DNA from 3 places in the Halomonas sp. 3F2F genome. Region 2 is predicted to be linked to each of the others. Evidence: predicted binding sites of a transcription regulator. Region 2 holds the regulator's gene; each other region holds the start of a gene.
What was found. Region 2 encodes sigma-54, which starts transcription at its own class of promoters, with help from an activator protein. Its sites were predicted from a motif close to TGGCACNNNNNTTGCTNT; they were not measured.

Region 1 (10,655 bases), on a different contig from region 2:
TAGGCGCGTACTACGTTATAGGCTTTATCGGTGGGGGGGGCAGAGGCTAGCCAGAACGGGTTCGGGGCTTTGATGCCCGCAAAGTTCACCGACAGGTCAATGCCGTTCACCACGCTATCGCCGCTGTTTTTGTTACCCGGTGGTGTGAAAGGAAGTGTGTTCATGCGGCCTCCTGCTTGGCGGCAAGCGCTTGGTGAATGGCATGGGCAGCCAGTTTGCCGTGTTGAACGGCTTGAACGGTGAGATCTTGGCCGGAGTTGACGCAGTCGCCACCCGCGTAAACATTGGGCATTGAGGTGCGGAAGAATGCATCAACTTGGATACGTTCGCCGTCGCGGGCAAGCTCTCTGGCGGCTTCATCCGTCAGGCTAGCGCTATCAAAGCCTTGGCCAATCGCCTTGAAGATGGCATCGGCGGCAAGGTCGAATGTTTCACCAGTGGGTGTTAACTGACCAGCCTGATCGTGGGTCTTGGCAAAACGCATACCCGCCACGCACCCTTGGTCATCCAATAAAATTTCGTCTGGCTGGGCCCACGTCACCATGCGTACGCCGTTAGCTTTGGCAATTTCTTGCTCATGATCGGTAGCAGACATCGCCTCTGTGCCGCGGCGGTAGACCAGTGTTACCTCTGTTGCGCCAAGCCGGGCCATTTGAGTCGCCATATCAATGGCGGTATTGCCTGCGCCGATCACAATGCAGCGCTTGGCGACAGGTAAGCTCTCTAGGTCTTTGGTTTGGCGCAGGGTTTTAATGTAGTCAACGGCGGGCATCAAGCCGGGAGCATCATCTCCAGTGAGCCCTAGGGCACGGCTGGCACCAAGACCTAAACCGAGGAAAACGCTATCAAACTGCTGGTGCAGCGCCGCAAGCGACAAATTATCACCGAGGCGCTGGCCGTACTGAAGCGCAATGCCGCCTATTTCTAGTAGAAACTCCACTTCTTTACGGGCGAAATCATCGGTCATCTTATAGCGGGCGATACCGTACTCATTCAGCCCGCCTGGTTTTTGTTCGGCCTCAAAAATGGTCACTTGATGGCCTAGCATCGCCAAGCGATGGGCACAGGAAAGGCCGGCGGGCCCCGCGCCTACCACGGCGATATGGCGGCCGCTGTTAGCCGCCCGCTTGAACGGGTGGCTTTCGAACTGCATATGGTCAGTGGCGTGGCGTTGCAGCAGGCCAATTAACACTGGCTGGCACTCTGCGTCATGGTTGCGCACACAGCTACGCTCGCAGAGGATTTCAGTGGGGCACACCCGGGCGCAACTGCCACCTAAAATGTTGGCTTCCAGAATGGTTTCTGCGGCGCCATTAATGTTGTTTTCGCTGATTTGGCGAATAAAGCTGGGGATATCAATATCCGATGGGCATGCCTCAACGCAGGGGGCGTCGAAACAGTACAAGCAGCGCTGGCTTTCGATCATTGCTTGGCGGTGGGTTAACGGCGGATGGAGGTCGCTAAAGTTGCTTGCCAGTGTCGGTGGGTCGTAGGTGCCGACCTCTTGTGCGCTAGGCAGGTGGTCAAGTGAGTGGTTCACGGTCATCTCTCCTGTTGGCTTTTTTCTTTTCTTGAGGAGCTGTTCAGCGCGTTACGGCTACCGGTGCATTTAATTCGGCACGTTTAGCCAGTAGCTCAAACACACCTGGGTAGGCGGGGCGTTTTAAGTAGCGCCCAGCACCACGCTCGGCGTGCAGTTCACCGTCTCGCCATACCCACTTTCCTTGGCTAATCGTGTGGCGAGCAATACCGCGCACCGTTTTGCCCTCGAAAATGTTGAAGTCGACATTTTGATGATGAGTTTTGGCGGAGATCGTACGTGTGCCATTAGGATCCCACACCACAATATCGGCATCGGCGCCCACTTGGATGGCCCCTTTACGAGGGTACAGGTTGAAAATTTTGGCGGTATTGGTAGACGTCACTGCGACAAACTCCTGGGGCGAGAGCTTGCCGCTGTTAACGCCTGCGTCCCATATCACTGCAAGGCGATCTTCTACCCCTGCTGTGCCGTTAGGGATCTTGGTAAAGTCATCTTTGCCTGCGGCTTTTTGCTCTTCGCAGAAGCAGCAGTGGTCAGTGGCAGTGGTTTGCAAATTGCCAGACTGCAGGCCATGCCAAAGCGCTTCCTGATGCCCTTTGGGGCGGAACGGTGGGCTCATTACGTGGGCCGCGGCGGTTGCCCAGTCGGGATGCTGGTAAACGCTGTCATCAATGAGTAAGTGTCCTGCCAGACACTCGCCGAATACTGGGTGGCCTTGCTGGCGGGCATAGGCAATTTCATCGACGGCGTCTTTGGTGGATACATGTACCAGATAAACCGGCGCGCCTAGCGTGCTGGCAATTCGAATCGCTCGGCTGGCGGCTTCACCTTCTACTTGTGGTGGGCGCGAAAGTGGGTGAGCTTCCGGCCCGGTAATGCCCTGGGCCAGTAGTTTCTGCTGCATGTGGTAAACCAGTTCGCCGTTTTCGGCGTGTACCGTAGGTACCGCGCCCAATTCCAGGCAGCGTGAAAAGCTTTCCACCAATATGTCATCAGTGGCCATAATCGCGCCCTTGTAGGCCATAAAGTGCTTGAAACTATTCACTCCATGTTCGCGCACCAGGGTACCCATTTCCTCTTTGACGCTCTCATCCCACCAGGTGATTGCCACGTGGAAAGCGAAATCGGTAGCCGCTTTTTCCGCCCACCCTTGCCACGTCTCAAAGGCTTCTAAGAGTGATTGGCCTGGGCTTGGAATGACAAAGTCGATAATCGTCGTGGTGCCACCCGCCATAGCAGCGGCGGTGCCGGTGTAGAAATCTTCGCTAGCCACTGCGCCCATAAATGGCATTTGCATATGGGTATGAGGGTCAATGCCACCGGGCATTACTAACTGATTGCTGGCATCAATGATGTCGCAGTTGTCGGGGAGGTCCAGGTCGGTGCCGATGGCGTGGATTTTTCCGTCGACGCACAGAACGTCGGCGCGGTAAGTATCGGCATGGGTGACGACGGTGCCGCCTTTGATCAATAAACTCATCATGCAGTCCTCGTATGATTCATCAACAGGGCTACTCACCATCAGTGAGGCGGGTGTATGCATCGGGGCGACGATCACGGAAGAACTGCCAGTTATTGCGCACCTCGCGCACCATGTCTAAATCAATTTCATGCACTAGTAGCTCGTCTTCCGTTTCGCTGGCCTGGGCTTCGATTTTGCCGCGGGGGTTGACGATGTAGCTGGAGCCGTAGAAGTTGCCAATATTCCAGGGTGCTTCTGTGCCCACGCGGTTGATAGCGGCAATGAAGCAACCGTTAGCCGCAGCGGAAGCCGGCTGCTCAAGCTCCCATAGGTACTGGGAAAGCCCTGCCACGGTAGCGGAGGGGTTGAAGATCACCTCAGCACCGTTGAGTGCCAACGCACGCCAGCCCTCGGGGAAATGGCGGTCATAGCAGATATAAACACCAATTTTGCCGTAGGCAGTGTCGAAGACCGGCCAGTTTGATTTGCCTGGCTTGAAGAAGAATTTCTCCCAAAAACCGGCCACTTGAGGAATATGAGTTTTATGATATTTGCCGAGGTAGCTGCCGTCGGCATCAAACACGGCGGCGGTGTTGTAGTAAACGCCGGTCTCTGTCTCTTCATACACGGGCACGATAATTACCATGCGGTGTTCGGCAGCCAGTTTTTGCATCATCTGACACGTGGGACCTTCTGGAACCCGCTCTGCGGCGGCATACCATTTGCCATCTTGGCTTGGGCAGAAGTACGGCTGGTTAAAGACTTCTTGAAAACACAGTACTTGCACACCCTGTTCGGCGGCCTGCTGAATCATCGGTAGGTGCGCTTCGTTCATCGCATCGCGGATCGCCGCAGGGTCTAAATCAGTGCTGGTTTTGAGACCCATTTGAATTAAGCCAATTTTCATTTTCTGCATAGAACAGCCCTCTCAAGTCATACGCGCCAACCGCATGCGTACGCATGTCGGTACGTTACTGGTCAAGTAACAAGTTTGTGGTTACGTGGCGTGCAGCGGCGTCTTACTGTGCCTTTTTCGCTTAGCCTTGCTTGTGAAACGTGCTTTGAAAATAGCGTAATACAAGCGAGGGTAAGCGAGCGTCTTATTGTTGTTTATAAAGTTGTCATGTTTGACAGCTTTTTGAACATAGTCCTTTATGAGGTGTTGTTTCAAGTGTTTTTTAATAATTTTACTTGATTGATTTAACTCTTTGATTTTTTAATGTTTTTATTATTTTTAGTGATGTTTTTGCTAAGTTTGTGAAGTGTTGTTCGATATTGGTGATGTTTTGTTTTTTATTTAAAAACATATGCTTGTGTTATTTTATTTTGGGTGTTGATGTTTTTTTCGCATCTTTTTGGTGCGGATTTTTTTTAAATAGCTACGCTTATTAATGGCTTTTAATAGCTGGAAGGCGAATAACAACAATCACGCTAAAGGTATGTGTATGCCTGCCTGATAAGTCAGCTTTTTGATCAATAGGTTAGTGTTTGTGCTTTTGTTTTAGGCACGCTTATTGCTCTTAAAAGACAGACACCGTGAATATAATGGGCAACAGCACTGCTGAGGAGACTATATGACTGGCTCAACATCCCGAATGGTGGACAGAGAGGGGTTAATTGAACTCGACGTAGGCAAAGACGTAGGTGATAGCCCTCGTTTCAATAAAGATATTGCACCCACTCAGGCGAGTGAGCGCACTTGGAGCAAATGGAACATTGCGGCACTTTGGGTGGGGATGTCGATTTGTGTGCCGACCTACACGTTGGGTGGTGTGTTAACCGCCTACTTTGGCCTGAGTGTGGGGGAGGCGCTTTTTGCCATTTTTCTAGCCAACGTGATTGTCCTGATTCCGCTCACTCTAAATGCCTTTCCTGGCACTAAATTTGGTATTCCCTTTCCAGTTGTGCTGCGATCATCGTTCGGTATTTTAGGTTCTAATGTGCCTTGTTTGGTGCGGGCTCTCGTAGGCTGCGGCTGGTTTGGCATTCAAACGATGTTTGGTGGTTTGGCTATTCACCTTCTGTTATCCGAACTGGTCCCCGCTTGGGCTGCGCTGGGTGGGGTAGGTGAAGTGATTGGCTTTTTTGTCTTCGGCGCAATGAATCTTCTTGTGGTCATTCGTGGGGCTGAGTCGATCAAGTGGCTGGAAACCCTAGCGGCGCCATTGCTGCTTGCTGTGGGGGTTGGATTAATGATGTGGGCATGGCCGCACATGTCGATGACTGAGTTATTAGCGCAACCGCCTTCGCGCCCAGAAGGAGCGTCGGTATATGGCTACTTCTTTGCAGGGTTAACCGCGATGGTGGGGTTTTGGGCGACGTTGTCGCTGAACATTCCTGATTTCAGCCGGTTTGCCAAAAGCCAAAAAGATCAAATTGTTGGCCAAGTGATTGGGCTACCGCTGACAATGTTCTTCTTTGCAGCGTTGGGCGTTGTATTAACGGCGGCGTCTGAGTCGCTAGTGGGCCAGACGGTTGCTGACCCAGTACGTTTGATTGGCTATATCGAAAGCCCTTTCTGGGTAGTGCTTGCCATGTTGCTAATCATTATTGCCACGATTTCCACCAATACCGCTTCGAATATTGTTTCTCCCACGAATGACTTCCAGAATATTGCCCCAAAACTGATTAACCAAACCCGCGGTGTGCTTATGACCGGAGCGGTGGGTGTTTTATTGATGGGCTACGATCTTTTGCAGAAAGCGGGTCTCATTGCTCAAGGGGTGTCTCTTGAACAGATGTATTCAAACTGGCTGCTGGGATACTCCAGCTTGCTTGGCCCCATCGCAGGCATCATGGCAGTGGACTATTTCCTAATTAAAAAGCAGCGTTTAGATGTGCCTAGCTTATATATGGATAACCGTGCTTATCCTGCGGTTAATGTGGCGGGTTTTATCGCGTTCGGCGTGCCGGTGGCTCTGACACTAATCTCGCTGTTAACCGGCACCATGAACTGGTTCTATGACTATGGCTGGTTTACCGGCTCTGCGCTTGGCGCGATTGTTTATTACGCCGCAAGCCACGTTTTAACATCATCTTCTCAGGTAGGGCCCGCACCACACATGGCCAGCGAGACGGCAAAGCTGCCATAAACTCGTTATAAGTAAACGTCGTTAATAATCAAAGCTCGGCTAAGTGCCGAGCTTTGATTATTTTGTGCTTGGCATAACCAGGTGAGCTATTTTGCGCCTTTCACAAATCCTAAAAATGCATCGACCACCCGGTTGGGTCGGCGATCATGGCGAGTGATTAGAACAAACGGAATCTGATAATGCTGAGTACCCGGCTGAAGGGCGCGCATCTTATTGGCATTAACCCATTGGGCGGCAACATGTTCTGGAAGAAAACCGATAAACCGTCCAGTGAGAATCAAAAACGCAGCGCCCTCCCGATCAGAGGCAGACGCTTGTAAATTTAACGCATCATGTGCTTTACGCGCATCGCTAGGGAGTGGGTAGCGAGGCGTTATCGCTGGATAAGCGGCAATTTGTTCAGCTGTGAATGCTTCATCAGTTTCATCAAACAAGGGGTGGCCAGCTGCGCAGTAAAGAAACGAAGGCTCTTCGTACAACAGTTGTGTTTCCAAGCTGGAGGGTAAGTTAACCGCAGGCACTACGCCGACATGCAAGTGGCCATCCATTACGCTTCGAATAACGGCATCTGAAGGCTCCATGTGGATATTAACCGTGACTTCATGGTTTGGCGCTGTCAGCTCGGCGAGCGCATGGGTAACATGCATGGCAGGCAAGGTGACCAAGTTGTCGGTGATACCGATATTCAGTTCGCCCTTGATGGTATGATGTAATGCGTTTACATCGCTTTTAAAGGCTTCGAGCGCGGTCAGTAGCGTCAAACCTGCTTGGTAAATTTCTGTGCCTTCTTCGGTTAAACTAAAGCCACCTCGGCCACGCTGGCATAGCGAAAAGCCTAGCCTGCCTTCTAAATCATTCATGTGCTGGCTAATGGCTGAGCGACTGATGCCTAAAGCGATTTCCGCAGCGGTGAAACCACCGCATTCCACGACCGTTTTAAAAATACGCACCAAGCGTACTTCGTAGTCACTCATTTGGCCTAACGATGCCATGGCAGCCTCTTATTAAGTAAAATAACGACTTTTATGAGCTTTTTTGCTGAAAATAGATATACATCAAAAACAAGCCGCGCCACTATTTAGAACCGCTTACGAGGAGCCGCTGTGGTCTATCTTTCACCGTTCTTTTTATACTGTATCAGGTGTGCTCTGGGATATTTGAATAAGGCCTACATATAATGCTGCTACCTCGCAGTGATCGGGTAACTAACAAAAGCCAGGTAATGCCTGGCTTTCGGCGCCAAAAGCAGCGCGTTATTACGCTCTATGTTCTGTCGTTATGTATGATGATTGCGCTGTTTGGCTGGTTGCTCAAAGGCCAATATCACCAAGAAGTCAATGCGGCTGAATCCCGTGTGATTGCCCGTGCGAATGTGGTGTCAGAATGGGTAACAGGCATGTTTGGGCAGAGCAGCCAAGGTTTGTTTAGTCTGGCCGAGCTGCTAAAAGTTCACCAAGAAAATTCTTTGGGGTTGGATGGTTTAGAGGCGGAAAGTGCAACTGCCGTCCAGCGAGCGCTAGACAATCTTACCGAGTACGTGCCACTGATCGATAGTGTTAGTGTCTTGGACCCTCAGGGGCGCCTACGTTTAAGCAGTAACGCTAATCGAGATGTTGGGGAGGGGATTGGCGACAGCGCCTTTTTCCGCACCTTTCAACAAGGTGGCCAAGACGAAATGATGACGCCGCTTATTTGGTCGACAAGCAAGCAGCGTTTCTTTCTCTATCATGGCAGGCGTCTAGTGAATGACCAGGGCGACTTCGCTGGTGTGATTATGTCTCGTATCATGCCGCATATCCTCAATAGTGCGCTGCAGCAAATGCGACTGTACGACGGTGAGAGTATGGCGCTGATAGATGAGAGTCTAAAAGTGGTTGCTCGGCACCCGGCTCCCCATAAAGGAATGCTCATTGGTAGCCAACTTGATGCACCTGAGACACAGCAGTGGTTAAACAGCGGTAGTGTTACTCGGACATTAGCCGCAATCTCGCCCCTTGACGGAAGTAAACGCTTATTTCACATGCAACGCATTAGGGGCTATCCGGTATTTGTTACAGTGGGCGTTGACCTTCATACGCTGATGTCAGGATGGCGCCAGCGTTTGCTGGTGTTATTGCTGGTCGTTGGTTTAATTACGCTGTTGGGGGCTTGGGGTGTTCGCCACTACTTAAACCGCCTTGCGTTAGCTTACCAACTACATGAACGAATAAAAGAGCGAGAGCTAGCAAGAGCCGAAGCGCAAGCGCGTGGCGCGCGTATGGATGCCTTAGTCCACTCGATTCAGGATTTGATTTTTGTATTTGATGTGGAAGGGCGCTTTAACTATATCCATGCGGCTTCCCCTGAGCAGTTGCTTGTTAAAAGCCAAGATGCGCTGGGAAAACACTTTTCACATGTCTTGCCTGTTTCCTTAGCTCGTGCATTTGCCGCCGTTTTTGAGCGAGTCCAGCAGTTGCATAAAGTAGAAAGATTTGAGTATCCGCTGACCATTGATGCACAGCCACACCATTTTCATGCCACCGTGAGCCCGCTAATCAGTAGTGCTGGACAGTTTGAGGGAGTGTTATCGGTGAACCGTGATATTACCGAAGCGAAGCGCGCAGAAGTTGAGCTGCAGATTGCAGCGGCTGCTTTTCAAGCACATCTGGGCATCATAGTGGCGGATGCACGGGGAGATATTTTAAAAGTTAATGAGACGTTTAAGCGTATAACCGGCTATAGCGATGCTGAGGTGATCGGTAAGAACCCGCGTATGTTTAGCTCTGGCCACCATAACGCAGCGTTTTATCGTCGTTTGTGGAAGCGGGTGATGACCACAGGAAGTTGGGAGGGAGAAATCTGGAATCAGCGCAAAAATGGTGAGCTATTCCCTGAGTGGCTGACGATCAGTGCTGTTTACGATTCAGACGGTGTACTGACTAACTACGTTGCCACCATGAGTGATATTAGTGAGCGCAAAGCCGCTGAGCAAGAGATCCACCAGCTTGCGTTTTATGATCCATTAACGGGCTTCGCAAATCGACGCTTGTTTATGGACAGAATGGAGACAGCTCTTAAAGAGCTAAACCGCCATCAGCGCTGTGGAGCGTTGTTGGTAATCGATATTGACCGTTTCAACCATATTAACGATACCCTGGGGCACCTCGCTGGCGATCAGTTGCTTCAGCGGGTTGCCCAGCGGTTTGGCCAAATGTTGCGCGATACCGATACGTTGGCTCGCCTGGGTAGTGATGAATTTGCGGTGCTTATTGAAGACATCGATGGAAGCCCACGCCAGACACGCCGTTTAGCAGAACATATTGCCCAGAAACTTCTGGTGGCGCTTGATGAGCCGATTAGCTTTTCTGAAGAACAAGTCATGGTCACCGCATGCGTTGGGATTACGGTTGTCTCCGATAGCCAGCGAAGTGCCGAAGACTATCTTCAGCAGGTCGATATGGCCTTGTTACAGGCGAAAGCGAGTGGGCGTCGTGCCATACGCTTTTTTGATCCTTCGATGCAGGCTACGCTACTGGCGCGGGTTAAGCTTGAAGCCGACTTGCGGCAGGCATTGGAGAGTCACCAATGGCGCCTCTATTACCAGCCTCAGGTTAATTGCTTTGGCCACTGTACGGGAGTTGAGGCACTGCTGCGCTGGCAGCATCCAGAGCGTGGCATGGTTCCACCTGGCGAGTTTATTCCACTCTTAGAGAGTACTGGGCTGATTAATGAGGTTGGTGAGTGGGTCATTGAAGATGCATGCCGTCAGCTAGCTTGCTGGGCAGCAACGCCACACCTGCGTGAACTGACGATTTCGGTGAATATCAGCCCACTGCAGTTTCGCGATAGTGAGTTCTTATCTCGCTTACAGCAGGTTTTTGTGCGTACAAAGGCACCGCTTGAGCGCCTCAAGCTTGAAGTTACCGAGTCGTTGTTTGTGGAAGCGCGCGACGATGCTCGTGACAAAATGCTGAGCCTGAAAGCTCAAGGTGTGCGTTTTTCTCTGGATGATTTTGGAACCGGTTATTCATCGCTGGCGTATCTTGCGCAGTTGCCACTTGATCAGCTTAAGATCGATCAGTCGTTTGTCCATCAAGTGTTAGAAAGCAGTGCTAATGCGGCCATTGTGGAGAGTACGATTGCCCTGGCAAAAAGCTTAAATCTTGATGTCATTGCCGAAGGCGTCGAATCAGAGAGCCAGAAAGCGTGGCTGCTGGCTCATGGCTGCCAAGCTTTTCAAGGTTATTTATTTGGACGCCCTATGCCGGTAGACGCTATTGAGAAAACGTTTTTAGCTCAACAGCGCTCCTGATGATTGCAGTGCTGTCAGTAAATTGGTGTGGGTATCAGCGTCATTGTCGGGGGTAATCACCTCAAGCCGCGAATCCTGCCGCCAGGCGCTATTGCCGAGACTAAGTGTTCCATCGGCTCGATTGAGCTGCTTCCAGCCCTGCTCGGTATGAAAGACGCCTTTTACTCGCGCAGATGAGGGGAACTCACCTAAGTGGGCGGCCAAACGATCAAGGTCAAAGCGTTCACTGGGGTGCCAACGAAGGCCTGTGCTGGTGTATCCAAGGGA
Region 2 (10,655 bases):
TTCACGCGACCACCCGTCATGGCAGCGGCCACCAGGAAAGTACCCGTTTCAATACGATCAGGCATGACATCGTGCTCACAGCCATGCAGAGATGCGACACCTTCGATCACGATGGTGTCTGTACCATGCCCACGAATATTAGCCCCCATCTTGATCAAACACTCGGCGAGATCGACAATTTCCGGCTCGCGCGCAGCATTTTCAAGAATAGTAGTGCCATCAGCGAGCGTTGCCGCCATCAACAGATTTTCAGTACCCGTTACCGTCACTGTATCAAAGAAGATAGTCGCCCCTTTCAAGCGTCCATCAACTCGGGCACGAATATAACCCGCTTCAACGCGGATCTCTGCGCCCATCGCCTCAAGACCACGAATATGCAAGTCCACCGGACGTGAACCAATTGCGCACCCGCCTGGAAGAGAAACATCTGCCTTACCGAAATGTGCTAACAACGGGCCTAACACCAGAATGGAGGCGCGCATCTTCTTAACGAGTTCATAGGGAGCATGACACTGCGTTACCTGAGAGCCGTCAAGCTGGATACTGAGCTTCTCTCCCATCACCGGCTCAACGCCCATCCGCCCTAGCAGCTCCAGCGTCGTAGTGATGTCCTGCAAATGAGGCAAATTACCAATAATGACCGGACCATCTGCCAAAAGGCTGGCACACAAAATTGGCAACGCCGCATTCTTAGCGCCACTCACCCACACTTCGCCATCTACCGACCCATTGCCGGTAATGATTAATTTATCCATAGAGAAGCCGCTACTATGCGTTTTCCGGTGCAGTTTGCCACTGCGCCGGAGTAAACGTTTTGATACTAATGGCGTGCAGAGCGCCGGATGCAATTTCGTCATTTAGCGCCGCATAGACCAGCTGCTGACGCTTTACAGGAGAAAGACCTTCAAAAGCTTCGCCAACTGCGATCACCTGAAAATTGCAGCCTTCACCCTGGATATGAAAATCACATCCACCGATGCGGGACTCAAGCAGTGCTTTTACCTCGTTGGGTTGCATAAGACAGGAAACTCCTTTGGGTCATTAAACTAGGTGGTTGAAATAGGGGGTCGTTGAATTAGAGAGGAACAGGGGGAACATGATAAAGAAAAGCGGCACGCTTGGCGATGCCAGACGAACACTCACGCTTCAGCGTTGGGCGAACCTATTAGCGCATCGAGCTCAGCGAGCGACGTTAAACGCTCAAGCGGAGCAGACAATGCAATCGAGGTAACGACAATACCTAGCGAGTGACACGCACGCAGCCATTCAAACAGAACGCTAATCGCCGCGCTACTTGCTTTTGAAACGTCTGAAAAATCGAGGACAACATCAGTTAACCGAGCACTTTCAAGCCACTTAACGCCTGCAGCGGCCACATCGGCCGCTGCATTGACATTGAGATCACCCTGAACCGCCAGCGCGCAAGACTGCGCAATCAGCGAAACATGGGGCGTAGATAACAGCGTCGTCACGCGTTGCCCCCTTGCTCAAGCTCGTCGACACCAATTTCGGGTGACCAGCTACGAATGACGGCATCGTAGTCTCGGTTATTTTCGCGCATCGACTGGTCAAACTGATTGCGGAAGGTCAGCCCTAAATTGATGCCATTAACAATGACATTGACCACTTTCCACTCACCATTTGAAAGTCGCAGGCTGTAGCTAACGGGGTAAACCTGACCATTAGTGGCAACAACTTCCATATCAACACTGGCTTGATCTTCATAGCGCTGACCGCGCTGGTCGGTCAACACTCTCAACTCATCATAATCAAAGGTCACGAGACCACGCGTGTACGTGTCGATCAGGGTTTGACGAAAGACATCGGCGAACCGACTACGCTGTTCTGGCGTTGCATTGCGAAAGTAGCTGCCCATCACGCTAGCGCCAATATAACGAAAATCCGCCACATCATTCAGGCTATCGTTGACCAACGCTTTAAGCTCATCAAGATTATTGGCGTAATAATCTTCTCTGCCGTTAATCTGCTCCATGAAGCCATTGACGTTGTCACGAACCAACGCTTCTGGCGATTTCGACTGGGCCTGAGCGGCAAAAGGCAGCAGAACAACCGCTAGCGCCAACCAAAAGAGCAAACGACGGGCCAACATTACGCTATTTTCTTTCATTAAAGTCACCTCATGACAACTGACAGCACCCACGCTGCTTAGTTAGTAACCATATTGGATACAAATTGCTGGATAAGTTCTTCGAGCACCAGGGCAGACTGGGTATCTCGAATAACATCCCCCTCTTCAAGCACTTCAGGAGCGCCGCCAACACTCAGGCCAATATACTGCTCACCGAGCAGCCCAGCCGTCAAAATAGCCGCGGTAGTATCTTGCGAAAGCTGGCCTTCAAGATCGCTATCGAGACTCAGCACCACCCGCGCATCATACCACTCGGTATCAAGCTCAATGGCCTCTACCCGCCCCACAGTAACACCGGCCATGGTGACCCGCGCACGTGGTTTCAGACTGCCAATATTGGAAAAACTGGCCTCAAGACGAAACGTGTCGGAAGATGTTGAAAGCGTCATGCCACTTACGCGCAAGCCCAAAAAAACAAGCCCCAGAATGCCCGCAAGCATAAACAGGCCAACGCCAAACTCCATGGTTTTACTGCGCTTCATGTTATTGCTCCACCCATTAAAGGCCGCCAAACATCACGGCGGTCAATACAAAATCCAGCCCCAAAACAGCAAGCGATGAATACACCACCGTGCGTGTTGTCGCACGTGAAATACCTTCAGAGGTAGGCACTAAGTCATACCCTTGGAACACCGCAATCCAGGTAACGACTACTGCAAATACAAGGCTTTTGATTATTCCATTACCAATATCATCAACAAACGAAACACTAGCCTGCATATTGCTCCAGTAAGAACCTTCAAAAACCCCCAGCCATTCCACACCAACCAAATAGCCACCCCAAATCCCCACCACGCTAAAACCAACGGTCAGAATGGGTAGCGCAATAAAACCTGCCCACAGCCTTGGCGCCACAACCCGGCGCAGTGGGTCAACGCCAATCATTTCCATGCTGGTTAACTGTTCAGTCGCCTTCATCAGGCCAATTTCCGCCGTCAACGCAGAGCCCGCGCGCCCTGCAAACAGTAGCGCAGCAACCACCGGCGCTAGCTCTCGAAGAAGCGAAAGAGCAACCATCTGGCCAAGCGCCTGCTCTGCCCCAAAGTCAACCAAAATGGTATACCCCTGTAGCGCAAGCACCATGCCTATAAACAGCCCTGACACCAGCACAATAGCCAGAGATAGCACACCGACAAAGTGCACTTGGCGCAGCCACAACGACCACCCTTCCCGAGAAGGCACCCCTACAGCCGACTGGGCAAGAAAGACACCTGCACGCCCTAGCGACTCTAAGGCATCACACCCTTTTTGCCCCAGCCGAGCAACATGCGAAATAGCATGTTTAATATTTGATTGCATTTAACGCACCTTCCCTGCGGAGGCTTGGCCTAGAATATCGCGGTAAAGTGTCTCAGCGGGATAGTGAAACGGCACCGGCCCATCTGGCTCACCATGAATAAACTGGCTTACTCGGGGATCTTGGTTCGTATCTAAGGTACTTGGCGTGCCTGAGGCTACCACCTGCCCATCGGCAATGAGGTACAGATAATCCGCAATACTGAGGGTCTCTTTGATATCGTGCGAAACGATCACTGACGTAAGCGACAGTGCCTGATTCAGCCGTTTAATTAGCTGTACAAGCACCCCCATAGAAATAGGGTCTTGCCCGACAAAAGGCTCATCATAAAGGATTAACTCTGGGTCAAGCGCTACCGCCCGTGCCAGCGCCACACGCCTTGCCATCCCCCCCGAAAGCTCAGCTGGCGACAAGTGCCTAGCCCCGCGCAAACCCACTGCCTGTAACTTAAGAAGCACTAGATCGCGTATCATAGGGTCAGGCAAGTCAGTATGCACCCGAAGCGGAAACGCTACGTTTTCAAATACATCGAGATCTGAAAACAGTGCGCCGCTCTGAAATAACATACCCATGCGCTTACGCAACGTAAACAGGGCCTTACGCGATAGGCGATGCACATCTTGACCGTCGATTAGCACTCGCCCCCGGTCAGGCGTTAATTGCCCACCAATTAGCTTTAAAAGGGTCGTCTTGCCGGTACCGCTTGGCCCCATGATGGCCGTTACCTGGCCACGCGAAATCGTCATATTGATTCCGCGAAAAATATCATGATCACCCCGCGAGAAGTACAAATCTTCAATTTCGATGAAGGGAGCATCGGTCATGGGCTGGCTGGCCTTGATGGTCGTCTTGCCGCAGCAGCAATAGTATATGCTGGCTACGCATGAGTTAGTTAAAAACAAATAATTCAAAAAAACAGCTAGTTTAAAAGAACAGACAGTTTAAAAAACACTGTTTTCGAAATATTATCGAACATCGTAACTGAACGCTACTCACAGTAACAGATGCGCTCATTGCAACCGCACTGAGGAGTAGGATACGCGCCTTACCTACAAACCGCGCCAAGATGTTATTCTTAGCGACCTACTTTTGACCGCTTATGAAAAGAGATGCCCTCATGCGCCAGCCACTATCGACACCTAGCCCACTGCGTGAAAGTGCGCTGCGCACGCTGCAAATTGAGCAAGCCGCTATCGGTGGGCTTCAGGCAAAGCTTGATGAGAGCTTTGACCACGCTTGTGAACTTATCCTTGCCTGCCAGGGCCGCGTAGTGGTAACCGGCATGGGTAAGTCCGGCCACATTGCGGGCAAGCTGGCTGCAACGTTGGCAAGCACCGGCACGCCTGCTTTTTTTGTACACCCAGGTGAAGCCAGTCACGGCGATCTCGGTATGATCACTCGCGCAGATGTTGTACTAGCCCTCTCGAACTCTGGCGAAACCGCAGAGGTCACCGCGCTGCTTCCGCTGTTGAAACGCCTAGGAACCCCCCTTGTCAGCATGACGGGGCGCCCAGGGTCCACATTAGCCAAACACGCCGATGCTCACCTTAATAGCGGCGTTGAGCGCGAAGCCTGCCCTCTCGACTTAGCACCGACTAGCTCAACCACAGCAGCACTTGCCTTGGGTGATGCCTTAGCCGTGGCATTATTAGAAGCACGTGGTTTCACCGCGGAAGATTTTGCGCTTTCACACCCAGGTGGAAGCCTCGGCAAACGCCTACTTTTGCGTGTAAAGGATTTAATGCACAACGGATCACGCCTCCCCCAAGTAGCATTAGGCAGCCCGCTACGGGACGCACTGTTGGAAATTACTCGCCAAGGGTTGGGCTTTACCTGCGTAGTCGATAGCGAAGGACGCCTTGCCGGCGTTTATACCGACGGTGACTTACGCCGAACGCTGGATCAGTTCCATGATCTACGTGACGTCCTAGTTGATGATGTGATGACACGTCCTGGAAAACGTATTGGCCCCGATGTGTTAGCGGCTGAAGCAGTACGCATCATGGAAGACAGCCGAATCACCGCACTGGCGGTCGTGGATGATCAGCAGCGCCCCATTGGCGCGCTGCATATGCATGACTTACTTGCTAGCGGTGTCATTTAATCGTTCTTTTCAAACATTAATAACGGAGGCTTCATGGCCCTACCTGACGCTCTACAAGACCGGATTCGCCGCGTAAGATTGCTTGCCATTGACGTTGACGGCGTACTTACCGATGGCCGCCTTTATTTTCAAGCTGACGGTATCGAAATCAAAGCGTTTCATACCCAAGATGGCCACGGCCTCAAACTTTTGAAGCGCGTCGGAATCCATGTTGCCTTAATTACTGGGCGTGATTCTCCCATGGTCAGCCAACGTGCTGCGTCGCTGGGCATTACCCACGTGTATCAAGGGTGCGAGGATAAACTCACTACGCTACGCGCGCTTTGCCAACGCCTAGATATCACGCTTGAGCAGGTTGCTTATTGTGGTGACGACCTACCAGACCTTGCTCCAATGAAACGTTCTGGCGTAGGCATCACCGTCCCTAATGCTCCTGATTATATGCATACCCACGCTGACTGGATCACCGATCGGCTTGGTGGCCACGGCGCTGTACGTGAAATCTGCGACACCTTATTGATGTCTCAAGGCCATTGGGATGCTGTTTTAGATACGTACCTACACGGCCAATCGTAATGCGCTTTTGGGTTAAAAAACGCATTTGGATAACCATCATGGTGCTTGCCTTAGGTGGCATACTGGTATGGTTGGATCCACGCGGCCCTCAAGACCAATCAATCGACGCTGAGGCTCGCGCTCAAGAGCCCGGCCATGTATTAGAGAATGCAGAAATCACTCTGTTTGGTGACACCGGTGCCATCCAGCAGTCGCTGACGACGCCACGCTTAGTCCATACCCCTCAAACGGCGATGACAGATGTCTTCTCCCCCAGGGCGACACTATTCGATAGCGAAGAGCGTCAATGGCTAGCGACGGCGGAGACCGGCACCCTAAATACTGACACGCAGGTGCTCACACTAGCTGGCTCAGCCCAATTACTTGCACCCGACGAGGGCTGGCAGCTGAATACAGAGTTATTACATTATGATGGCACCACCCGTCATGCTTGGAGCGATGCCGAAACCATACTTCAGCAACCGCCCCAGCGCATTGGCGCTTCACGCATGGATGTATGGCTGGATGATAGCCAGATCCGCTTAACCAATAACGTGCGCGGCGTTCACCCGCCTGCCACTCGTTCTCAGTAGGAGTCGCGATGAACGCTCTTATTCGCACGGCACTCTTCGTCATTGCGCTACCCATTTCAGCGGCAGCGCTACCGGTCATGGCACAAAGCCAAGCCCCCGTAGAAGTAGAGGCTGACCGTTTAGATCTCGATCAACGCGCAGGCACTGCTGTGTATTCAGGCAACGTCGATATTCGGCAGGGCAATATGCAACTGCGTGGAGATCGCGTTGAGATTCAGCGCAACGATGCTGGCGAGCTATCGCGCGCCGTTGCAACCGGTGGACGAGCCTATATACGCAACCAGCTCGAAGACCAAGCTAGCCCAATGGAAGGCTGGGCAAAGCGCATTATTTATCATGTTGCCGAGCGTCGGGTAGAGCTCATTGACCAAGCGGAACTGACCCAGCAAGCAGATCGCTTTGAAGGTGGACGCTTAGAGTATTTTATCGACCAAGGTGTGGTTCAGGCGCGTTCTGATGTTAGTGGTAGTGAACCACAACGTATCCGCATGACTCTTCAGCCGGAACAATAGGAGTGTCCAGTGGCGACAAATAACGCAGAGCCTGCACCTCAAACCACAGCCTCAGAATCAGCGCCGATAAAAACCCTTTATGCTCGCCACCTAGCCAAAAGCTATAAACGCCGCCGTGTCGTTAAGGATATTAACCTAGAGATATCTCAAGGCAGCGTGGTAGGGCTACTAGGCCCCAATGGCGCTGGCAAAACGACATCGTTTTATATGATTGTCGGCTTGGTAAAGTCTGATGCGGGAAAGGTTGGCATTGACGAGCTTGATTTAACCCATGCCCCCATGCACGAACGTGCAATGGCAGGTATTGGCTACTTGCCTCAGGAAGCCTCTATTTTTCGCAAACTTTCTGTCGCCGACAACATAATGGCAATCCTGGAAACTCGTAAAGAACTCGATCGTAGCGCCCGGGAGCAGCGCCTTGAGTCGCTACTGGAAGATTTTCACATCACGCACATTCGTGACAACTTCGGCATGAGTCTTTCGGGCGGAGAGCGTAGACGTGTTGAGATCGCACGCTCCCTCGCGACAGAGCCTGCCTTTATTCTGCTTGATGAGCCGTTTGCCGGCGTTGACCCGATCTCAGTGGGTGATATTAAAACGATCATTCGAGCCCTCAAAAAACGCCATATCGGCGTACTAATCACTGATCATAACGTCAGGGAAACACTAGATATTTGCGATATTGCCTACATTGTAGGTGACGGTCATATCATCGCCAGTGGCCCCCCTCAGGAAATTCTCAACAACCAGCGGGTAAGAGACGTTTATTTGGGGGCTGATTTCCGCCTGTAAACAGCCACCTGCAAAAAAAATAGTAGTGGTGGCATAGTTATTGCACTTGCACCAAGCCATAACTCGCACTAGGGTGGAGCTTTCTGATTAACGAGTGGTTCTCAGATGGTCATGAAAGCTTCTCTTCAATTGCGTATCGGTACACAGCTGACCATGACACCTCAGCTGCAGCAGGCCATCGCCCTGTTACAGCTATCAACGCTGGACCTCCGTCAAGAAATTCAGCAAGCACTTGATGCCAATCCAATGCTTGAGCAGGAAGATGAGTTCGGCGAACAGGCCGTTAGTGAACCCCAGGAAGTTGAATGGTCCGAAAGCATTCCTAACGAACTCTCAACTGACAGTGACTGGTCAGACACTTATCAAGACCTAGGTAGCCATGGTGCCAGCAGCGAGGGGCCTGACTTTGAGCGTCAAGCCGCTGGTCAAAGTTTGCATGGCCACTTACTTTGGCAACTCGCCATGACAGATTTTTCACCACGCGACCATGCCATTGCTGAAAGCCTCATCGATGCACTGGATGCCAACGGCTACCTAACTCAACCTCTCAATGACATTCGCGAAGGACTTAAAGCCCAAGGGCATGAAGGCCTTAGCCAGCGTGAAGTTGAAACAACCTTGCTGCGCCTTCAACAGTTTGAGCCCACCGGTGTATTTGCTCGCGACCTGCGGGAGTGCTTAATGCTGCAGCTCGCCTCACTACCCGAAGATACACCGCTGCTGATGCCTGCCAAGCGCTTAGTGCGTCAATTTCTTGAAGCGCTCGGTAAAGATGATGTGCGTTTGCTAAAGCGGCGGTTAAGTCTAGATGATGAGCAGCTTGATGACGTAATCCGCTTGATCCGCAGCCTGGACCCTCGCCCCGGGAGCGCCTTTGGCGACACAGATGACAGCTACGTAACGCCAGATTTAGTCGTCCGCCATGACCACGAAGGATGGCACCTGGAGCTAAACCCAGAGGCACTGCCGCGCTTGCGCATTCAACCTGACTACGCAAGCCTCATCAAACGGGCTGACAAGAGCCAAGATAACCAATTTTTAAAAGAGCATCTCCAGGAAGCGCGCTGGCTCATCAAGAGCCTTTCAAGTCGAAATGATACGCTACTGCGGGTGGGCCGAGAAATCATAGCTCGCCAGATAGGCTTTCTGGAACACGGTGAAGAAGCCATGAAACCGCTGATCTTAGCCGATATCGCAGACGCCGTTGAAATGCATGAATCTACTATTTCCAGGGTCACCACCCAGAAATATATCCATACCCCGCGCGGTGTGTTCGAACTCAAATACTTCTTTTCCAGCCAAGTAAGTGGCCAGGACGGCGGCGACAGTCACTCCAGCACCGCCATCCGGGCTCGAATCAAAAAACTGGTGCAAGATGAACCGCCCGGCAAACCGCTCTCAGACAGCCGCCTCGTGGCGCTATTGGAAGAGGGTGGCATTAATGTAGCAAGGCGAACGGTGGCCAAATATCGTGAATCAATGGGTATTCCCTCTTCAAGCGAGCGCCGCCGTTTACGCTAATAAAACAGTGCTAACGAGACAAAGTCTGTCTAGGGGCTTTGCAATAGCGCAAAAAGGGTTACAATCGAAGAACAGTCCGATGGATAAGGAGCACGTCAATGCAAGTAAATATCACTGGTCATCACGTAGATCTGACTGACGCCTTGCGTGACTATGTAAATGAGAAGCTGGAACGCGTTGAGCGCCATTATGACAATATCACCACCGTACAAGTGACCTTATCTGTTGAAAAGGAGCGTCAGCAAGCTGCCTGCACCCTGCATGCTGCAGGTGCCGATCTACACGCAGAAGCATTAGACAATGATATGTATGCTGCGATTGATGCACTAGCGGACAAAATTGACCGTCAACTCGTTAAACACAAGGAAAAAGCACAAGCTCGCGCCCAAGGCGCTGGCGTGCGTTAACTCAATGACGTTGGAAACCATACTTCCCCCGGAGCGCGTGCTGTATGACGTCCCCGGGGGCAGCAAAAAAAGGGTGCTGGAATTTTTCAGCACCTTTATTGCGCAAAACACGCCAAGCCTAGATAGCCAAGAAGTCTTCAGCCGCCTGATTGGTCGTGAGCGTTTGGGTAGCACTGGAATAGGCAACGGCGTTGCCATTCCTCACGCCCGTAGCCCTCACTGCAGCTCGCCTATCGCTGGTTTTTTAAAGTTAGCCGAGCCTGTAGATTTCGATGCTATTGATGGCGATCCCGTCGACCTTGTTTTCGTACTTTTAGTACCCGAAGAGGCGGACGACACGCACTTAGCCTTATTAGGGCAAGTGGCGTCTATCATGAACAGCGTTGACACACGTCAGCAGCTTCGTAGAACGGCTAGCCAACGTGAGCTATTGGACCTTATAACAGCAAAAATTCGTGAACAACCTGTTACTTAAATAGTCCACCGCTAGACACTGCCTACGTTTACCTCCATTTTTATTGGCATGCCAAGAGAAACTCTATGCAATTGGTGATCATTAGCGGCCGTTCAGGGTCCGGTAAATCTATCGCCTTACAAGCGTTAGAAGATCTTGGCTATTGTGCCATCGATAACTTGCCCGCCATGCTACTCGGCTCCCTGGTGGATGAGCTTCGTGAGCAAGGGGCACGCCCCCAATTAGCGGTAAGTATCGATGCGCGCAATTT
Region 3 (10,655 bases), on a different contig from region 2:
CTGGCAGCACGCCGACCCCCATGCCATGGTGAATCATGCGGCAAATAGCATCAAAGCTACGTACCTGAATGCGCATTCGCAGCGCTCTTCCCGATAGATTAGCCTGCTCAAGCAATAGCGCTTGCAGTGACGCATCTTGCTGCAAACCGATGAAGTCGAAAGCGAGCGCTTCATTGAAGGCAATACTGCTTCGCTCCGCTAACGGGTGTTTATCAGGCGTTACTAGCACTAAGCGATCACGCCGATACGGAATTATCTGTAAGTCTGGCGCAGCCACATGCCCAGCAAAAATGCCAATATCGGTTAAGCCATCCCGTACAGCGGCAATAATTTCATTACTAACCCGCTCTTGCAGATCGATTTTGATTTCAGGGTAGTGACGAGAGAACGCGCTGAGATCTTGGGGAAGAAACGCGATGATCGCCGAGGTGTTGGAATGAATACGCACATGCCCACGCACGCCTTCACCATATTCGCTAAGTTCTGCCTGTAAGCGTTCAACATTGTCGAGTATGCGCCGCGCATGATGTAAAAACGCATGCCCTGCCGGGGTTAGCTCCACGCCACGGGGTTTACGGTAAAGTAGCGTTGCTCCGACCAAGCTTTCAAGATCGCTCATTCGCTTGCTAACGGCGGCAAGGGCTAGATGTTCGCGTTCGGCAGCCGCGGTCAAGCGGCCTTCGTCTGCAACAGAGATAAACAGCTTGAGCGTAAAAAAATCAAAGCGGCGCAACTCGGCAAACTCCTGAAAAGTAACCTGACTATGCTAGCGCATACCTTCGCCAGTCACGAAACCTTTGTTACCCATTGCCTAATTGTCGCGCCTAAGCGGCTCACGCATGCTGGTAGGCAACAATATTAACGACACGACCAGGAGAGCCTTAATGCATGCTCCCGAAGCGCGCCAGCTTCCCTTAGAAGGCCTGAAAGTCCTTGAACTTGGGCAGCTCATTGCAGGCCCATTTGCGACCAAGCTGTTGGGCGAATTTGGTGCCGATGTGATTAAAATTGAGCCACCTGGCACCGGCGACCCCCTTCGCAAATGGCGAATGCTTGAGGAAGGCACCTCGCTTTGGTGGCACGTACAGAGCCGTAACAAACGCTCGGTGGCGCTGGACTTGCGCAGTGAAGAGGGCCAAGCGCTGGTGCGCGAACTCGCTACCGAGGCTGATGTGGTGGTGGAAAACTTCCGCCCTGGCACATTAGATAACTGGGGGCTGGGCTGGCAAGCGCTCTCAAAACTCAACCCACGATTAATCATGGTGCATATTTCCGGCTACGGACAAACGGGGCCTTACCGCGACAAGCCCGGCTTTGGTGTGGTGGGTGAAGCCATGGGCGGGCTGCGTTATCTCACCGGTCAGCCGGGAGAGCCTTCCGTCAGGGTAGGTGTGAGCATTGGTGATTCGCTGTCCGCGCTATACGCTGTCATTGGCACCTTGCTGGCACTGCAAGAGCGCAACCGCAGCGGCCTGGGACAAGAGATCGACGTGGCGCTGTATGAGTCAGTATTTGCCATGATGGAGAGCCTACTGCCGGAATTCGATGCCAGCGGCCAGGTGCGCGAACCTAGCGGCAGCGCCCTCCCCGGCATTACGCCTTCTAACGCTTACCGCTGCCAAGGAGGCGATTACGTACTGATTGCCGGTAACGGCGACAGCATTTTCAAACGCTTGATGGGCGTGATTGGCCGTGATGATCTGGCCAACGACCCCGCGCTAGCCCACAACGATGGCCGCAGTCAGCAGGCTGAAATGATCGACGCAGCGATTCAAGCGTGGTCTGAAGAGCGCCCAAGAGAGGCGATTCTTAAAGCGCTGGATGAGGCGCGTGTGCCAGCAGGCTATCCGTACACCGCCGAAGATATTGCCTTTGACCCCCATTACTTGGCGCGGGAAATGATTCAAACCTTCACCCGCCCCAACGGCAAACCATTAAAAGTACCCGGTGTACTGCCCAAACTTAGCGCTACCCCAGGGCGGATCGGAGATGGCGGCCCGGCGCTTGGCCAGCATACCGATGACGTGCTGGATGAACTGGGTATTGACCAGGAAACCCGCGCCAAACTGCGTCAAGCGGGCATTATTTAAGGAGAGCGCTATGCACAAGTCCACGAGTCAACCCATGCCCTGTCCGACAAGAATAGAAATTAATGAAGTCGCCCCGCGTGACGGCCTGCAGATTGAAGCGCGCTTTGTCCCCACAGACGATAAGATCCGCTGGATCGACGCACTCTCCACCACCGGCCTGCGGCGCATCGAGGCCACCTCGTTTACGTCACCCAAAGCGATTCCTAACCTGCGCGATGCTGCGGATGTTGTCACTGGTATTCAGCGCCGGGCAGGCGTCGATATCAGCGTCTTAGTGCCTAACCTTAAGGGCACAGAGCGTGCGCTTGCCTGCCAGGTGGATGAAATTAATTTGGTGATGTCGGCAAGCGATAGCCATGGCCTGGCAAACCTTCGCATGACGCCAGAGCAGTCGCTTGAGCAATTTGCCGCGATTGTGGAGGCCTGCCAAGGCAGCGGCGTGTTTATCAACGCCTCGCTTTCGACCACCTTTGGCTGCCCATTTGAAGGCGAGGTGCCTGAAACGCGGGTGCTTACGCTGGTGGAACAACTGATCGCGCTGGGCATTCAAGGCGTTACGCTATGCGACACCACGGGCATGGCCAACCCAGCCCAGGTGAGGCGCCTGTGTGACGCTGTGCTTGAGCGCTGGCCGGAAACGCCGTTCACGCTGCACTTTCACAACACGCGCGGCATGGGCTTAGCCAACGCGCTGGCGGCGTGGCAGGCGGGCATTAGCCGCTTTGATGCGTCGTTAGGTGGGCTGGGGGGCTGCCCCTTTGCCCCAGGCGCTAGCGGTAATGTATGCACCGAAGACTTAGTGCATATGTTTGCAGCGATGGGGGTCGATACGGGCGTCGATCTAGATGCGCTGCTTGACGTTGCCGCCAGCCTACCGACACTTATCGGCCACGATGTGCCCGGACAAGTGGTAAAAGCCGGGAAGTCATCCCGGCGTTATGCTATGCCCGACCGTTAGTCTTACGCCGGCCCAATCACATGCTTCACTTCCAGGTAGGCACTTAGCCCCCAGGGGCCAAGTTCACGCCCAATGCCGCTACGCTTGAAGCCGCCCCAGGCGGTTTCAGGCAACACCAGCTGCTCGCTGTTGTACCAAATGCTACCGGCTTTTAGCTGGCGACCAATGCGCTTTGCCCGCTCAGGATCACCGCTAATCACCGTCGCAGCTAATCCATAAGCGCTATCGTTGGCGAGTTTAATCGCCTCTTCTTCTCTGGTAACGCTGCGTGCGCAGAGCACTGGGCCGAAAATCTCCTCTTGCCACAAGCGGCTTTCCAGCGGCACATCACGGTAAAGCGTCGGCGCTAAAAAGTAGCCCTGCGTGGGTAACGTGCGATGGGTAATATCGCGCACTGCCGTTAGGCCTTCTTGCGCTGCTAAGTCTAAATAGCGTTGTACCGCATCGCGCTGCTTAGCGCTGGTCAACGGCCCTAAGTCGGTACCTTCGGCGAGTGGGTCGCCCAGGGTTAGCGCATCCATCCGCTCAGCTAGGGCGGTATAGAGTGCTTCAGCTACGTTTTCATGTACCAGTAAACGCGAAGTCGCTGAACAGATTTGCCCGGCATTAAAGTAGATACCCGCCATTACCCAGTCGGCGGCTTGGGCTGGGTCGGCGTCTTCCATTACCAGAATCGGCGATTTTCCACCTAGCTCTAGGGAGACACTGGCAGTGCGAACGGCAGCAGCTTGCATAACGGCTTCGCCGACTCGGTTACTGCCCGTAAAAGAGATTTTATCCACACCTGGGTGATTGGTTAGCGGTGCGCCAATGCCCTCGCCATCGCCGTTAAGCAGGTTCAGCACACCGGCTGGCAGACCAATTTCCAGGGCAATTTCTGCCAGTACCAACTCGGGGAGCGGCGTTACCTCTGACGGCTTGAGCACTGCGGTACAACCGGCTGCCAACGCGGGCGCCAGCTTCCAGGCGCTTGTCACCAGCGGGAAGTTCCAGGGAGCAATCAACCCCACGACGCCCACAGGGTCATGATACGTACGCGCCTCAACGCCTTCCATTTCCACACTGACCAGTTCGCCCTGGCGAGCATCTAACACCCTGGCCTGCTTGGCGTAATAGCGATAACAGGCAATCGCGTCGTCCAGGTCAATGCCTGCTTCTGCAAGCGGTTTACCGTTATTAGTGGCTGACAGAGTGATTAGCGCTTCTCGGCGGGTCTCCAACGCATCGGCAAAGCTATCTAGGTACTTTGCTCGCGCAGCGCCACCCAGCGCTTGCCAAGCAGGTTGTGCTTGCTGAGCGGCTTTAACGGCAGCGTCGACATCTGCCGCGTCCCCCGCCGTGACCTGGGCAATACGCGCTTCGCGATAAGGATTCATCACATCGAGCATGCGCGTGCCTGCTGAGGCAACCCATTGGTTGTTGATGAACTGCTGATTGATAACTTGCTGGTTGAGTAACGGCATCTACGTATCCTGGTCGGAAATTCGGCACGCACGCTGCCAAGCAGCCGCGTCTATTTCAATGAGTAACGGGCCACTTGAAACACGCTTAGCGAGTGAGTTTGCAAGCTCCTCAGGGCTTTCTACCCGCACGCTTGGGCAACCAAACCCTTCGGCCAAAGTAAGAAAGTTGGGGGCTTGAATATCCACGCCCAAACGAGCCACACCGTTGGCATCCATATAGCGGCGAATTTCTTCGTAGCCTGCGTTGTGCCACAGCACAATTACCACCGGCAGGCGTTCCTCCACCGCGGTAGCAAGCTCAGCAAGGGTGAACATCACCCCGCCATCACCGACAAGCGCCACCACAGGTAGATCAGCGCGAGCTAACTGCGCACCTAGCGCTGCTGGCAGCCCATAACCCAAGGTGCCGTAGCCGGTAGAGGCATTGAAATAACGCCTTGGCGCTGGCTGGCTGACTAGGTGGTTGCCCGCATACACCGGTGCAGTGGAGTCACCCACCAAAATCGCCTCCGGCAGATGGTCAGCCAGGGTCTTATAAAGCGGCACGAAGTCGCTAAAAGCCGGATCATTAACCAGGTTAAGTGCACTCAACGTAGTGGCTGTTCGTTCAATACCGCGTTCAACACCGTGGCGCTGCAAAGGTTCGGGGAAATGAGCGAGTAGAAGCGCTAGGCTACGTCCGGCATCGCCCACTAAACCAAGCGTTGTATGCTGATTACGCACCAGTTGTTCAGGGTCGAGGTCAATTCGAATCAGTTTTCCATGGAGGTGAAAGCCACCATCAAACACGACATCGTAGTCGGTCTCGCCAAGCTCGGTACCCACCGCCAAAATCACATCGGCGTTGGCCGCTAGTTCGCGCACCGCAGGCAGCGCGGCATTCGCGCCCAAATCCAGCGGATGGTCGCGACCCAGCAGCCCTTTGGCATTGATAGTCGTCACCGCAGGGGCATCAAGCCTCTCTACCAATGCCCGGGCTGCCTCTGGCGCTGCCACACAACCACCACCTAGCAGCAGCAAGGGTTGTTTCGCGGCCTTTAACAAACGGGCAGCTTCGGCAAGCCCTTCTGGGTCAGGCGCTGCTCGGTAAAGCGTTGGCGCTTGCCAACTGTCCGGTACCTTCACCGGCGCATTGAACAGATCAATCGGAATTTCAATATGCACCGGGCCTGGGCGCGCACCATTGAAGATCGCAAAGGCGCGGGCCAGCACGTCAGGTAGCGTATTGGCATCCAATAGCGTGTGGCTAAACCGCGCCACGCCACTGATCATCTGCTGCTGGCTGGGCAGCTCGTGCAGCCGACCTTGGCCTAGCCCCAGCGTATCCCGGCGGTTAACACTGGAGATCACCAGCATGGGGATAGAGTCTGCTAAGGCTTGGCCCATCGCAGTAGCAATATTGGTCATTCCCGGGCCAGTGATAATCAGACATACCCCAGGCTGACCGCTGGCGCGGGCATAGCCGTCGGCCATAAACCCTGCGCCCTGCTCATGGCGCGGGGTTACGTGGCGCACATCGCTACCTTCAAGCCCTCGGTACAGCTCCACCGTATGCACGCCCGGAATACCGAACAGAGTACGAACGCCATAGGTTTCACGTAGCAGGTGGATCAACAGCTCGGCACAGGTCATGGTTGAGTGATTGCGCATTGCGTCAGCGTTCATGACAGGCCCTCTCAGAAGAAAAATGTATGGGCCATAAAGGCGATGATGGGCAGCGTAATGGCCGTGCGCAGTAAGAAAACGGCGGCTAGCTCCCAGAGCTTAATAGGGATTTTTGATTTAAGTAGTAACGCGCCAATTTCCGACATATACACCAGCTGTGTCATGGACAAGCAAGCGATCACAAAACGGGTCAGCTCGCTTTCAATATTCGTCGCCAGCACTGCTGGTAAGAACATATCGGCAAACCCGACCAACGTCGCTGGAGCAGCCGCTTGTGCTTCAGGGATACGCAGCAACTCAAGCACCGGCACCATGGGGTAAGAGAGCCAGGTAAACAGTGGAGTAAACTCGGCTAAAATCAGCGCGACGGTGCCGATGGCAAATACCAAAGGCAGCAGTGTCAAAAAGATATCAATCACGTTGAGTAGTGCTAAACGCACCAACTCTTTTGGCCCTGGCGCATCCGCTGCCCGGCGAGTTGCCTGGAGCAAGCTGTAACGAAACAACCCTACATTTTCGGTGCGCTTCTCGCTTAACTGGCAGCCAACAGGCTCGTAGTAGTCGTTAGATTTGAGCGATAGAGGGGGAATCCGCGCCACGATGATGGCAGCAATCAGCCCTGACACGACTACCGTAAAGTAGAACTGTACGAAGAGATGATTGATATCAACAAAGTTAGTAACCAGTAAACTAAACGCGATGGAAGCCACTGAAAAGTTAGTCGCAATGACCGATGCCTCACGAGCATTGTAATAACCCTGCTCATACTGTTGGGCGGTGATCAATACCCCCACGGTGCCTGACCCCATCCAAGAAGCCGTTGCATCGATAGCACTGCGCCCAGGAAGATTGAAAATCACCCGAAACGGCTTACGCACCATGGTGCCGATAAATTCCATAAAGCCAAATTCGACCAAAAACGGGAGCAGAATCGCCGCAAAGAAGAAGAACGTCAGTAGCACCGGCGCCAAATCATTGAGCATTACGCCGCCAGTAAACGGTGCCGTCACAAATTCTGGGCCGACTTGAAAAAAGGTCATGACGACAAAGATGCCACCTAAGATGCGCATCACTACCCAAATAGTGTCTACGTCAAACATCTCTTGAAAGTGACCACGTTGCGCCCAGTTAGGCTTTGCCACTTTAACGTAAAGCGTTATCACTACGGACAGACATAGGACTAGCATGGCAATGGCAGGTAGTGCAGAGCCAAGCAGCGACTGCAACCCATCGGCCATTAGGCCCATGCCAATATTAATCGTTCCTCCCACTTGAAAAGGCACCAAAAACAAGAGGACGCCAATTAAGGAGGGAATCAAAAACTTCAGCAAATGAGCACGCTGAATTGGAGCCGACGGCTCGGCGTCATCCAATTTTACTTGAGAGAAAGACATACGGTTCACCTATTGGAAGTGATTATTGGAGGTGGGCTGGTGGCTTCCTGGCAGGCAATAAGCAGCCTGCCATTTCTCTGACCATTAGCGCTTTGTCAGGTAAGCGCTTTTTATTTATGAGCTATTTCAGGACAGCTTAATCACTGTGTTTCACGCCCGGCAGCACGCAGAGCATTTCGTACAGCAGTGTGGCGCCCATCAATGCGGTATTACCGCTGGGGTCATAAGGAGGCGACACTTCCACTAGATCACAGCCGACGATGTTCAAGCCTGCCGCACCGCGCACAATTTCCAGCCCTTGCGCTGAGGTCAGTCCGCCCATCTCTACCGTTCCCGTTCCTGGCGCAACGGAAGGATCCAAGCCATCGATATCGAAGCTGATATAGACAGGCACATCGCCCATCTGCTCGCGCACTTCTTCCATCAAGGGAGCAAGCGAGCGATGCCAGCACTCTTCAGCGGGAACAACGCGGAAACCCTGGCTTCGGCACCAATCAAAATCTTCGGCTGCGTAACCGGTACCACGAAGGCCAATTTGCACCACTTTGCCGTGGGCTAACAGGCCTTCTTCCTGAGCACGGCGAAACGGCGTGCCATGAGCAATTGGCTCACCGAACATGTGCTCGTTCACATCGGCATGGGCATCGATATGGATCAGCCCCACTGGCCCATGCTTTTTGGCAATGGCACGTAAAATGGGCAGTGTCAGGGTGTGTTCGCCACCCAACGTTAGCGGAATGCAGTTGTGTTTAAGCACGTCATCATAAAAGGCCGTGATGATGTCGACGCTTTTGGGCAGGTGAAACGTGTTGATGGGCACGTCACCGATATCGGCCACTTGTAAACTTTCAAACGGGGCGGCGCGGGTCGCCATGTTATAGGGTCGCAGCATGCGAGATTCATCACGAATCTGGCGTGGGCCAAGACGCGTACCAGGCCGGTTAGACGTACCAATATCCATTGGAATACCGATAAAAGCAGCATCTAAGCCAGCAGCACTTTCCTGAGTGGGTAAACGCATCATAGTGGCTGGCCCACCAAAGCGCGGCATACTATTGCCCCCAAGCGGCTGGTTAAAATCAGACATACAGATCTCCTTGGCGTTGTTCATGTTGTAGCTCGGAATAACAACTACATTGCACAGAACATGCCAAGTCTCTAAACGCCCTAATAATAGGGCTTTCAGCCATTATTGATGCAGTAATGAATCAAAATCACGTACACTTAAGTCATCTATGCATCATTGATGCAAAAATGAATTACAGGTTACTCAAGAGACAATCGCTGTGAGTGAAATCGATAAGTGCGTGCTAAAAACCATTGTAGAAACCGCCAACGATCACTTCTTCATCGTCAGCGGAGAGGGTCGAGTGCTTGATATCAGCCCCGGCGCTGAGGCTGTTTATGGCGCGCCCCGGGAAGAATTGCTAGGTAGTAGCGTTTACCAGCTTCAGCAAGCAGGCATTTTGAAGCCATCCATCACCTTAGAAGTGATGCGCACCCACCAGCCGGCCCAACTTATGCAGGTAACAGGCACCGGGCGCCGTGTGATAGCTCAAGCCTACCCTGTCTTTGTGAATGGGAAGTTAGAGCGTGTTATCAGCCGCTCCAGAGACTTAACCGACTTACAGCTCCTACAAGACGAATATGCGCTACTCCAGAAACGCTTTAGTGAGCACTTAAAACGTAGCCAAGCAGCCCACGGTGCCGAGGAACAAGCGCTGGACGACGCGCTGGATAACTTGCAGGCGCGAAGCCACGTTATGCGTGAAGTCGCCTTGCTTCTCAAACGGGTCGCCCCCTCGGACGCTAATGTATTGATGCTGGGAGAGTCGGGCGTGGGAAAAACCGCGTTTGCCAAACAGTTGCACCGTTGGAGCCAACGCCATAACCATCCCTTTATTGAGGTTAACTGTGCGGCCATTCCCGAAAACTTATTTGAGTCTGAGATGTTTGGCTATCAGCCCGGCGCGTTCAGCGGCGCGGCTCGCCAAGGAAAAGCAGGCTTACTAGAGCAAGCGGAAGGTGGCACGCTGTTTCTCGATGAAATCGGTGAGCTTCCCTTATTAATGCAAACCAAACTATTAAAAGTTATCCAGGACGGAAGCCTTACCCGGTTAGGCGATACACGACCGCGCAAAGTGGACTTTCGCTTAGTTGTCGCCACAAATCAGAATCTAGCTAAACAAGTAGAAGCGGGCCTATTTCGCCTGGATCTTTACTACCGTCTCAACGTCATACCGGTCACACTTCCCCCTTTGCGCGACCGCCGAGAAGATATTCCTGATCTCGTGGAAGCCTGTTTGAAGCGCCTTAACCAACGCTATGGGCGGCAAAAAATCCTGGGCAATCCAGTATGGTCAACGTTAATGGGAAGCGACTGGCCAGGTAACGTCCGCGAGCTTGAAAACTGGTTGGAAAGAGCTTGGCTATCCAGCCCAACGGATCAAATTGAAGCACCTAGCCTTCCTACGCAGCAGCCCCCTGCTAATCTGCCGCAAACGTCAATCTCTTCGCCAATAGCCGCCTTAGCCCCCGAAGAAACCCTAAAGCAGTACCTCGCCAGACTAGAGCGCGAGACACTGGAAGCGTTGAGCAAAACGCTTCCCAGCACGTACGCCATCGCTGAACGGCTGGGGATTAGCCAATCCAGCGTGGTGCGCAGGCTTCAGCGTTACGGCATCAAAGTCACCAAGTGAATTTTCCGCTTGACACAACGGCTGTCATCAACCATCCATGTAAGTGTCATACAACGGCAACACCTTCAACACAAGCTGAACCAATAACAACCAACAGCCGGTGATGTGTGTGCTATGTCAAACCAATCGCGTATTCGCTTGGAACGCGTCACTAAACGTTGGGACGCGACTACTGCCGTCGATGACATCTCTTTCGACGTCACGCCTGGGCAATTTGTCATTCTGCTCGGCCCTTCAGGCTGTGGTAAATCCACCACGCTGCGCATGATCGCGGGCCTGGAAGAGGCCAGCGACGGGCGTATTCATATCGGCGAGCGCGACGTTACCCGCCTGCCGCCCGGCGACCGTGGGCTGAGCATGGTGTTTCAGTCCTACGCGCTGTTTCC

Region 1: INT21_RS04395 (NCS1 family nucleobase:cation symporter-1) is a predicted target of sigma-54. The motif match lies at 4,509-4,526, and genes of this name have one in related genera.
Region 3: speB (agmatinase) is a predicted target of sigma-54. The motif match lies at 8,706-8,723, and genes of this name have one in related genera.

What each region holds. Positions count from the first base shown of each region.
Region 1 covers NZ_JABUZE010000033.1:81,316-91,970, reverse strand. The annotation lists gene preA (NAD-dependent dihydropyrimidine dehydrogenase subunit PreA) at 1-164, opposite strand, end outside; gene INT21_RS04410 (NAD(P)-dependent oxidoreductase) at 161-1,546, opposite strand; gene hydA (dihydropyrimidinase) at 1,584-3,023, opposite strand; gene INT21_RS04400 (nitrilase-related carbon-nitrogen hydrolase) at 3,055-3,921, opposite strand; gene INT21_RS04395 (NCS1 family nucleobase:cation symporter-1) at 4,580-6,097, shown strand; gene INT21_RS04390 (LysR family transcriptional regulator) at 6,184-7,089, opposite strand; gene INT21_RS04385 (bifunctional diguanylate cyclase/phosphodiesterase) at 7,275-10,388, shown strand; gene INT21_RS04380 (CobW family GTP-binding protein) at 10,368-10,655, opposite strand, start outside.
Region 2 covers NZ_JABUZE010000130.1:78,602-89,256, forward strand. The annotation lists gene murA (UDP-N-acetylglucosamine 1-carboxyvinyltransferase) at 1-755, opposite strand, end outside; gene INT21_RS12870 (BolA family protein) at 769-1,017, opposite strand; gene INT21_RS12875 (STAS domain-containing protein) at 1,140-1,472, opposite strand; gene INT21_RS12880 (MlaC/ttg2D family ABC transporter substrate-binding protein) at 1,469-2,128, opposite strand; gene mlaD (outer membrane lipid asymmetry maintenance protein MlaD) at 2,167-2,631, opposite strand; gene mlaE (lipid asymmetry maintenance ABC transporter permease subunit MlaE) at 2,648-3,448, opposite strand; gene INT21_RS12895 (ABC transporter ATP-binding protein) at 3,449-4,270, opposite strand; gene INT21_RS12900 (KpsF/GutQ family sugar-phosphate isomerase) at 4,564-5,550, shown strand; gene INT21_RS12905 (KdsC family phosphatase) at 5,584-6,126, shown strand; gene lptC (LPS export ABC transporter periplasmic protein LptC) at 6,126-6,698, shown strand; gene lptA (lipopolysaccharide transport periplasmic protein LptA) at 6,707-7,210, shown strand; gene lptB (LPS export ABC transporter ATP-binding protein) at 7,277-8,002, shown strand; gene INT21_RS12925 (RNA polymerase factor sigma-54) at 8,108-9,523, shown strand; gene hpf (ribosome hibernation-promoting factor, HPF/YfiA family) at 9,622-9,930, shown strand; gene INT21_RS12935 (PTS sugar transporter subunit IIA) at 9,935-10,405, shown strand; gene rapZ (RNase adapter RapZ) at 10,471-10,655, shown strand, end outside.
Region 3 covers NZ_JABUZE010000033.1:12,795-23,449, forward strand. The annotation lists gene INT21_RS04075 (LysR family transcriptional regulator) at 1-733, opposite strand, end outside; gene INT21_RS04080 (CaiB/BaiF CoA transferase family protein) at 885-2,090, shown strand; gene INT21_RS04085 (hydroxymethylglutaryl-CoA lyase) at 2,101-3,048, shown strand; gene INT21_RS04090 (aldehyde dehydrogenase family protein) at 3,051-4,511, opposite strand; gene INT21_RS04095 (5-guanidino-2-oxopentanoate decarboxylase) at 4,512-6,176, opposite strand; gene INT21_RS04100 (YjiH family protein) at 6,188-7,570, opposite strand; gene speB (agmatinase) at 7,707-8,657, opposite strand; gene INT21_RS04110 (sigma-54 interaction domain-containing protein) at 8,857-10,269, shown strand; gene INT21_RS04115 (ABC transporter ATP-binding protein) at 10,384-10,655, shown strand, end outside.